DNA from 3 places in the Marinobacter sp. Arc7-DN-1 genome. Region 1 is predicted to be linked to each of the others. Evidence: predicted binding sites of a transcription regulator. Region 1 holds the regulator's gene; each other region holds the start of a gene.
What was found. Region 1 encodes FliA, which starts transcription of late flagellar genes. Its sites were predicted from a motif close to CTAAAGTTTNNNNNNNNNNNGCCGNTAA; they were not measured.
Positions count from the first base shown of each region.

Region 1 (3,259 bases):
CATCAAACGCCATGCGTTACCCTCTCTATTCAGAAACCGAGACTGGACAACAGGTCATCCACATCGTCCTGTCCCGAGACTACATCTTCACGCTCATCGGCCTTGATCTGGGGCCCGACGCCCTTTTCCGCAGATTCTTCCTGGTCATCAATCTGGTGCACGGTGCCCGTCAGCTGATCAACATGACTGGCCATCACCACCAGACTGAGCATCTGTTCCTCAACCTCTTTCACCAGCGTGGTGACTTTCTGGATGACCTGCCCGGTGAGATCCTGGAAATCCTGGGCCAGCAGTATTTCCGAGAGATTGTTGTACATGGTGTCCGCGTCCGTGGCCATGCCAGCGAAGAACTTGTCGATCCGGCCATACAACTGGCGAAATTCTGCCGGCTGCATCTCCCTGCGGCGCAAACGTTGCCACTCGTCCCGCAAGGCTGCCGCCTCGTCTCTCAGTGCGTTGGCTACCGGCATGGTTGCCTCGACCAGATCCATGGTCCGGTTGGCCGCTTCACCGGTCATATGCACCACGTATTCGAGACGGTCAGAGGCATCTGTCATTTTTGACAGCGCTTCCTGTTGTTCAGCGTTACGGGGATCTATCTGAAAGTTCCGGATCGCTTCGTGCAGGCTTCGGGTCAGTCGCCCGACCTCGCGGTACAGACTCTGATCCCTGACTTCGCTGAGTTCATTGATCAGGGTCATGGCTTTGGCATATTCGCCGGCATTGACGCTTTCAGCTAGTTCGGTTGCCTGACGCTGGAGCTTTTCCGTCACCTCTGGTTCGAGGCCCCGATGGTTCTTTTTGCTATCGCTCATGAGAGCCATCCGACCTCTGGTTACTGGATTCTTTCAAAGATTTTCTCAATCTTTTCCTTGAGCACCGCAGCAGTGAACGGCTTGACAACATAGCCATTCACACCCGCCTGGGCAGCGGCAACGATCTGGTCCCGCTTGGCCTCCGCGGTCACCATCAGCACCGGCAGGGTTTTCAGGTTCTCGTCAGCCCTGACGGCCTTGAGCAGATCGAAACCGGACATGCCCGGCATATTCCAGTCGGTTACCAGAAAATCATATTTTCCGCTTTTGAGCATCGGCAGCGCCGTGTTGCCGTCATCGGCTTCATCGGTATTGGTGAAGCCAAGATCGCGCAGCAGGTTCTTGATGATCCGTCGCATTGTGGAAAAGTCATCCACAATGAGAATTTTCATGTTCTTGTCCAATGGGACCTCCAGTTAGTAACACCCGGAATTCGTTTGACCTTTCGGCTCGAAGTCTAGCAGGCCGCTGTTTTAACCGCTTATTGTCTGATCTTTGCTTCGGTTGTAAAGCATCGGTTACCAAAAACTACAGACTGCTCCGCTGCAGACACACAAAGGCGGTGATCAGTTGCCCGTATCCTGGCGCCAGTCCGATAACCGTCCGCGAAGGCGCAAGGCCGCCTGGCTGTGAATCTGGCTGACCCGGCTTTCACTGACGCCGAGCACCGCGCCGATTTCCTTGAGGTTCAGCTCGTCCTGGTAATACAGGCTCAGCACCAGTTTTTCCCGCTCCGGCAGTTCCTCTATAGCCTCAGCAAGACTGCGGCGGAACGCGTCGGACGAGAGTCCTTCGAGCGGATTATCCCGTGGCTCTGTCTGTTCTATCGGCAGCTCGCCGGATTCATTGAGCTCATCGAGACTAAAAAGTCGGCCGCTGTTGGAGTCGGAGAGGTAGGAATGGTACTCGGCCAGCCCCATGCCCAGTTCTTCAGCCACTTCCAGATCCTGGGCTTCCCGGCCGAGACGATCTTCAACGGCCTTGATGGCCTGGGAAATGCGGCGGGTATTACGGTGCACAGAACGGGGAACCCAGTCGCCCTTGCGGATCTCATCCACCATGGCACCGCGAATCCGGATGCCTGCGTAGGTCTCGAAGGTTGCGCCCCTGGTGGCGCTGTAGCGTTGAGCCGCCTCGAGCAGGCCGATCATTCCGGCCTGCATCAGGTCGTCAAGCTGCACAGAGGCTGGTAGCCGGGCCATCAGATGAAGGGCAATTTTCTTTACCAGAGGCGCGTGCTCCTCAACGAGCTGGGAAGGCTTCTGCGCGCCTGACTGGTTATAGATTCCGAGGTTTTTCGCCAATGTCATGTATCCGGTTTTTTTGTTTGACTGGATCCGATTCAGACTTCGACGAGCCGCTCCACAAAGAATTCCAGATGCCCACGGGGAGAGGAAGGCAGCGGCCAGTTATCAACTTTTTCCGCCAGCGCCTTGATCGCCAGGGAAGCTTTCGCCCTGGGATAGACATCCAGCACTGCCCGCTGCCGCTGAACCGCTTTTTTCACGGCTTCATCGTAAGGCACCATGCCGACATATTGTAGTGCCACATCCAGGAAGCGCTCGGTGACCCGGGTCAGTTTTTCAAACAGGTGCCGGCCTTCCTGCTCATTTCTCACCTGATTGGCAAGAATGCGGAAACGGTTGGTGCCGTAATCACGGTTCATGAGTTTGATCAGGGCGTAGCAGTCGGTGATGGAGGTGGGCTCGTCGCACACCACCAGGAGCAGCTCCTGGGAGGCTCTCAGAAAGCTCACCACTGATTCGGAAATGCCCGCGGCGGTGTCTACGATCAGCACATCGATCTGGTCACCGAGTTCGCTGAACGCGTTGATCAGCCCGGCATGCTCCATGGGGCTGAGCTGGGTCATTCGCTGGGTACCGGAGGACGCCGGTACAATCTTGATGCCACCGGGGCCATCGACCAGAACGTCCTTGAGGTCACAGTCGCCCGCCAGCACATCCTGAAGGTTCCGGTTGGCGGTAATACCGAGCAGTACATCGATATTGGCCAGCCCGAGGTCGGCATCAAGAAGCACGACTCTCCGGCCTTTCTGTGCCAGGGCAATCCCGAGGTTAACCGACACGTTACTCTTGCCGACTCCACCTTTTCCGCCGGAAACTGCAATCACCTGTACCGGTTGTGCTTTGCTCATACTGTTTTTTGTCTCTCGCCACGTTTAGCCGGGTGCTGTCTTTTCGGACGCTCGCTGTCAGTCTGTCCGCTCTCAGCGCCCGCTCTCTCAGGCTCCTTCTGCGACCGCCTGCTGTTTCTGGAGAGTTTTAAGCCGGTCCACGGCCAGCCGCACCAGCGGAACCGCTTCCGCGTGGTGCAGGTCTTCGGGAATCTTTTGCCCGTCAGTGTAGTAGGCCACCGGCAAACCGGTTTCCATCACAAAGCCGAGAGACTCGCCAAGTGTCAGGGCCTCGTCGATCTTGGTCATC
Region 1 is NZ_CP031848.1:1,025,228-1,028,486, forward strand. It holds gene D0851_RS04755 (chemotaxis protein CheA) at 1-13, opposite strand, end outside; gene D0851_RS04760 (protein phosphatase CheZ) at 30-815, opposite strand; gene cheY (chemotaxis response regulator CheY) at 836-1,219, opposite strand; gene D0851_RS04770 (RNA polymerase sigma factor FliA) at 1,382-2,125, opposite strand; gene D0851_RS04775 (MinD/ParA family protein) at 2,158-2,970, opposite strand; gene flhF (flagellar biosynthesis protein FlhF) at 3,058-3,259, opposite strand, start outside.

Region 2 (3,259 bases), 1.0 Mb from region 1:
TTGCCGAGAACATCATGGTCTGCCGCGAGCCTGGCGTCTGCGAGAGGATGTCTTCCATGGCATCCTGAAATCCCATATCCAGCATCCGGTCTGCTTCATCAAGAACGACAGTCTTCAGGCGCGCGAGCGAGAGAGTCCCCTTGCGCAGGTGGTCCTGAACCCGTCCCGGCGTGCCGACAACAATGTGCGCCCCATGACTGAGCGAACCGATCTGCGGCCCGATCGACACACCTCCGCACAGGGTCAGTATCTTGACGTTCTCGCGGGCGCGGGCCAGCTCCCTCAACGCCTTCGCCACCTGATCCGCCAGCTCCCGGGTCGGGCATAAAATCAACGACTGCACCGCAAACAACCGTGGATTCAGCCGCTCAATCAGACTGATGCCAAATGCAGCGGTTTTACCACTCCCGGTTTTTGCCATGGCAATCACGTCTTTACCGGCAAGCCCTGGCGCTAATGCCTTTGCCTGTATCTCGGTGGGTTTTGTAAAACCCAGCTGCTCAAGATTTGCACGCATGGCAGAAGACAAACCGAAGTCATTAAAAGAAGACATAAAAGAAAATCCCGGAATCAGCGGATGCTGGTTATGAAGGCAATAATGAGGGCGTATACTAGGCCAGAATGATACCAGAATTTGCAACTAAAGAACGGAGTTACTGATGGCAACCCTTCAGGACCAATTGCTGAAAGCCGGCCTTGCCGATGAGAAAAAAGCCAAAACCATTCGCACTGAAAAGCGCAAGCAACGTAAGCAGCAACCCAAGGGCGCGGTTCAGGTTAACGAAGCCGAAATCCGGGCACGCCAGGCCCGCGAAGAAAAGGCAGAACGGGACCGTCAGTTGAACCTTGAGCGCCAGCACGCGGCTGAGAGGAAAGCAATCCAGGCACAGATCCGCCAATTGGTTGAATCGAACCGCCTCGACCGAAGCCGGGGGGAAACCTCCTATCAGTTTGTCCATGGCAAGAAGATCAAGAAGATTTTTGTAGACGACAAAATGGTCGATCAGCTGTCCCGCGGCCGACTGGCCATTGTCCATGTCAACGACAATTACGAGATCGTGGCAGAGGGCGTTGCCCGGAAGATTCTGGAACGTGACGAAAATGCCGTTGTCGTGCTCCACGATCGCAAGAAGGATGACGCGGGAGAAGATGATCCCTATGCGGGTTATGAGATCCCCGATGATCTGATGTGGTAAACCGGCGGCTCAATTCTGATAGCTTTAAATTCTCAGCAACCCTCTATTCCGTATCACGTTCGAAAACACCCGGCAATCAACTGTAACGGTAAAGTTCTGGAATACGCAGCCGTAAACCGACTTAATATAAGTCAAACAAAAGGCACTTTAACTCTTCAGGGCGCATCAGAACGCCTCCCGGTTTCCACAACCAGGGCGAGAAGCGATAAAGGCTGAACCGGCAAATCTCACCTCCTCCAGGGACATTGAATCAATGCGTTTTCCAGAACTCTTCTCCAATATGACCATCCGGACCAGGCTGGCCAGCGGCTTCGCCATCCTGCTGTTACTGACCATTCTGGTGGGCGTGGTGGGTGACCGCGCCCTGGACAGCTACAGCAAAATGTCAAATATTGTTGCCATGCTGGGGCAAGTGAATACCGGCCTTACGGAAGCTCGCGTGGAAGAGAAGAACTTCCTTTTGACAGGCGAAGCTGATGCAGTCACCAAAACGCAAGCGCAAGGCGACCGCGTTCTCGAACTAACCAACGAGATAAAACCCCTGCTGGAGGTCAGCGAAGACGTTAACAAGCTGGGCCGCATTCAGTCTGGTGTAAAACAGTATCAGCAACTGATGGGAGAGGTTGAGAAAAACATCAGTGATCGGGAAAAGGCCCTCAACCGCCTTGAGACCAGTGCCAGAATTTTCGGGTCGTCCCTGAAGGCCCATAGTTCGCTGTTCTTTGCCTCAGCGATTTTCGAGGATATGCGCCGGTCAGAACGAAAGTTTCTGATCGAGCATGATGACGCCAGCGTCAAGGCGTTTCTTGGCGATGCCAAAAGGGTCCAGAGCCCGCTGAAATCAGCTGCCATCACTGCCGAAGAAAAAGAACAGATCAACGCGGCGCTCGACACCTATGCCAACGAGTTCCGTACGGCTGTAGAACTGACCCAAACGGGCAGCCGCTTATCGGAGGAAATGGTCAGTACAGCGAGAAGCGCCATTGAGTCTGCGAACAGCCTCCGTGCCCTGCAGGCCGAAAAAATGGAAACGGACCGTCAGCAAGCATCCTGGCTGATTTTTGGCGCGACAAGTATCGCTCTGGTGCTCGGTATATTAATGGCCTATCTCATTACCCGCTCGATTGTGGCACCGGTCAACCAGGCGGTAGACATCGCATCTGAAGTTGCTTCCGGCAACCTGACGGTCGACATAAACGCCTCTGGAACCAATGAGATTGGCCGCTTGATGGCTGCCCTGGCGACCATGGTCACCAGCCTCCGGGAACTGGTCAGAAGCATCGAATCCGGCGCCTCCAACATCGCAGCTTCCTCCGAGGAACTGTCTACAGTCACCAGCCAGACCAGCGACGGCATTAATCGCCAGAAACAGGAGACCGATCAGGTCGCAACCGCGATGAACGAGATGGCAGCTACCGTTGGCGAGATTGCACGGAGTGCAGAGCAGGCATTTTCGGTGGCAACCGATGCCGCCAGCCAGGCGAGCGAGGGTGAGCGGGAAGTTCGGGAAACAGTCGAGCAAGTTAACAACCTGGCCCGGGAAGTAAACCAGAGCATGGAAACCATTCAGGGCCTGCAAAAGGAAACCGCCAACATCGGCACTGTCCTGGATGTCATCAAATCCGTGGCCGAGCAGACCAACCTGTTGGCGCTCAATGCTGCCATCGAAGCGGCGCGTGCCGGTGAGCAGGGCCGGGGATTCGCTGTGGTTGCTGATGAAGTTCGCTCCCTCGCCCAACGGACCCAATCGTCGGCTCAGGAAATCGAGACACTGGTAACCTCGCTTCAGAGTAGTGCGGGAGATTCAGTATCCGCCATGGAATCCAGCACCACCATGGCCTCCAACACGCTGGAGCGCGCGAAAGCGACGGGAGCTACCATTGAGCTCATAACCAGGGCCGTTGAGGATATCAAACAATACAACAGCCAGATTGCCACGGCATCCGAACAACAGACATCGGTGGCTGAAGAGATCAACCAGAACATTACCAGAATCAGGGACGTGACCGATCAGTCCGCAGCCTCATCCAACCAGACCGCAAGCTCCAGCAGCGAACTGGCCA
Region 2 is NZ_CP031848.1:4,284,346-4,287,604, reverse strand. It holds gene dbpA (ATP-dependent RNA helicase DbpA) at 1-553, opposite strand, end outside; gene D0851_RS20060 (DUF2058 domain-containing protein) at 660-1,196, shown strand; gene D0851_RS20055 (methyl-accepting chemotaxis protein) at 1,450-3,259, shown strand, end outside.
Region 2: D0851_RS20055 (methyl-accepting chemotaxis protein) is a predicted target of FliA. The motif match lies at 1,285-1,312, and genes of this name have one in related genera.

Region 3 (3,259 bases), 580 kb from region 1:
GGCCAGAGGGCTGGCCAGGGTGGCTTTTGGGTCCGTGCGGGAAACCCACTGGCCGGTCGCACCAATAAGGTTGTCGATAAGCGCCATAATCATACTCCGCTATTGGGTTGAAGGTGATGTCAGACCCGGAAGCGGGACACGTTCTTATTCAGCGTTGTTCCAATGCTCTCAATCTGGCCGCTGTAAACATCGTTCTCACTGGCAGCGGCAGCGGCTTCCTGGCCCTGGTCAGCAATACGGGTGACCGAGGAGTTCAGCTCTTCCGTCACCGAGGTCTGCTGCTCAGAGGCGGTGGCGATCTGGGACGTCATCTGGCTGATGGATGTAATGGCCTCGGCAATTCGATTCAGTGCCTCCATTGCGTCCTGGGCTTTTTCCATACTGACGTTGGAAACCGCGGTTGATGCCTTCATGACCTCCACGGCATCGTTGGCACCCTTCTGCAGGCGCTCGATCATGTTACTGATTTCCTCGGTGCTGGTCTGGGTGCGCTGGGCCAGGTTACGAACTTCATCGGCAACCACCGCAAAACCGCGCCCGGCCTCACCGGCCCGGGCCGCCTCAATGGCTGCGTTCAGGGCCAGCAGGTTGGTTTGCGCGGCAATGCCCTGAATCACGTCCAGCACCGTAGTGATGGAGCTCACATCCTTGCCAAGGGTATCGATAACCTCCGCAGCGGTGTTGATTTCTTTCGACAGCTTCTGAACGGCGTTCCGGGAGGCCGCGACTGTCTCCAGCGACGCACGGCTGTCACTGTCGGCGGTGTTTGCGGCGTCTGCGGTCTGTTGGGCGTTCCGGGCAATTTCTCCGGCCGCAGCGGACATTTCATTGATTGCGGTTGCCACCATATCAATCTCGGCCTGTTGGCTGTCAACGCTGGCGCGGCTGGCGCTGGCAGTGTCTCTCAGAGACCTGACATTGCCGCCAAGCTCGGCACTGCCCTTCTGAACATCCCGGACCACGGTCTGGATGTTCTCAACGAACCGGTTAAAGCTTTTCGCTAACTGGCCAAACTCGTCTTTGGCACTGTCGTCCAGACGCTGGGTCAGGTCCGCATCGCCGCTGCCGATATCCGCCATGGCATTATTCAGGCGGCGAACCGGAGCCATAAGAACCTTGATACCAAGGTGCAGAACGACCAGAGAGACGATCAGGCCAATAGCAGCCATGACCAGGCCTGTCATCCGGGCACTCTGTACCGGCGCATTGATCTTGTCGTCATTGACAAAGGTACCCAGGTACCAGTTCACGCCCCGGGCTTCACTGATGGGGTGGAAGCTGGCGTTCCAGGTGCCTTCGTCATTCTCATAAACAACGGCATTGCCGCCCAGGTCCGGTTTGCCACCAATCAATCCACTGATATTTTGGCCGACCAGTTCCTGGCGGGGATGGAACAGAACCGTGCCCTGTTCGTTGATCACCGCAGCGTAGCCGGTGTCTGCCAGGGTAACCGTAGACAGCGTTTTGGCGATCGCTCCCAGGCCAATATCCGCACCGGCCACGCCTTCATACTCTCCACGTTTAACCGGCGCGAGCGTTGAAATGATCATGTCGCCGGTTCCCGCGTCCTGGTATGGCTTGGTAAAAGAAGCTCTGCCAAGACTCACGGCTTTCTTAAACCAGGGCCGCTGCCTTGGATCGAAATCCGCCGGCAGGGTCGCGTCGGCTTCAGGCGTTTGCATAAGCATGTAGCCGTCTGTCCGGCCCACGTAAGCATCCCTGAACCCGCCACCGCTCCTGATCATCTGCAGAACAAGCCGGGCCTGATCATCATCCTGAACACTTTCCAGCGCTTTTGCCGTGGCTTCGGTCATCGTCAGGCGGGTATTGAGCCACTCGGCAATACTCGACGTACTCTGCTTTACCGTGTCGTCGATCAATGCGTCGACATAGGTTTCCGTGGTGCTCTGCAGTCGTACATCGCCTGAGAGCGTGAACGCTGCCATGACCAGCAGCAGCAAAACACCGAAAGCCGTCAGGAGCTTCTGTTCGAAAGTCAGTTGCACATTCACTTCCTCGGTCAAAAAGGTGGGGGTTTGGAAAAGCGCCGGATACTACACCCGGCAGAAATTTATATCCGTTAAATCTTGTTTCGGCCCACCATGCGAAGTCTTTAACGGCTTCTGATAAACTTTCACAGTATTGACGGGTTCCAGCCCTTTGTCCTTTTTTTCAAATTAAACGGGAGCCGAACTGAATGGCCCATGAAGAACTGCATCTTAACCTCCGGAATCTGAAGCTTGAGGACTATGGCCAGCTCCAGCAACTGATGGACCGGGTCTACGATGACATCGGGGGCGCCTGGCCCAAGGAAACCATCAAGGCACTGGTAGAGCAGTTCCCGGATGGGCAGATCTGCATTGAGGAAAGCGGGCAGCTGGTGGCGGTAGCGCTGACTGTACTCGTGAAGTACGAACGGTTCAGTAACCCCCACACCTACGACGACCTGATCCTCCGGAACGAAAAAATCTGGCATAACGCTAATGGCGATTCGCTGTACGGGCTGGATGTGTTCATCCACCCGGAATACCGCGGTTATCGCCTGGGCCGTCGGCTCTACGAAGCCCGCAAAGAACTCTGCCGCTCCATGAACCTGCGGGCGATTCTCGCAGGCGGACGTATACCGAACTATTTCAAGTACGCCGAGCAGTACTCACCGGAAGAATACATTCAGCGGGTGGACCGCAAGGAAATCTACGATCCGATCCTGAGCTTTCAGCTCTCGAACGATTTCCAGGTTACCCGGCTGATGCACAAATACCTGCCGGAGGACGAAAAATCCCTCGGCTACGCCACGCTGCTGGAATGGCGGAATATTCTCTACACCCCGCCCTCGTCGATTCTGAACGTTAAAAAGACCCAGGTTCGCCTGGGCGCCGTTCAGTGGCAGATGCGTGAATTCACCTCCGTGGAGGAAGTGCTGAAACAGGTGGAGTACTTCGTTGACGCGCTGTCTGATTACAAGAGCGACTTCGCCCTGTTCCCGGAATTTTTTAACGCGCCGCTGATGGGCCTGACTGACCAGATGGACCAGACCCGGGCCATTCGTTTCCTGGCCGGGTTTACCCAGCAGTTCCGGGAAGAAATGTCTGAAATGGCAGTGAGTTACAACATAAACATCGTCACCGGCTCTATGCCGCTGATTGAAAATGACCGGGTGTATAACGTCTCATACCTGTGCCACCGTGATGGCCGGGTAGACGAGCAGCGCAAGATCCACATCACGCCCCACGAGCGCCGTGACTGGGTCATCGAGGGT
Region 3 is NZ_CP031848.1:449,749-453,007, forward strand. It holds gene D0851_RS02125 (PaaI family thioesterase) at 1-87, opposite strand, end outside; gene D0851_RS02130 (methyl-accepting chemotaxis protein) at 120-2,006, opposite strand; gene D0851_RS02135 (bifunctional GNAT family N-acetyltransferase/carbon-nitrogen hydrolase family protein) at 2,198-3,259, shown strand, end outside.
Region 3: D0851_RS02130 (methyl-accepting chemotaxis protein) is a predicted target of FliA. The motif match lies at 2,090-2,117, and genes of this name have one in related genera.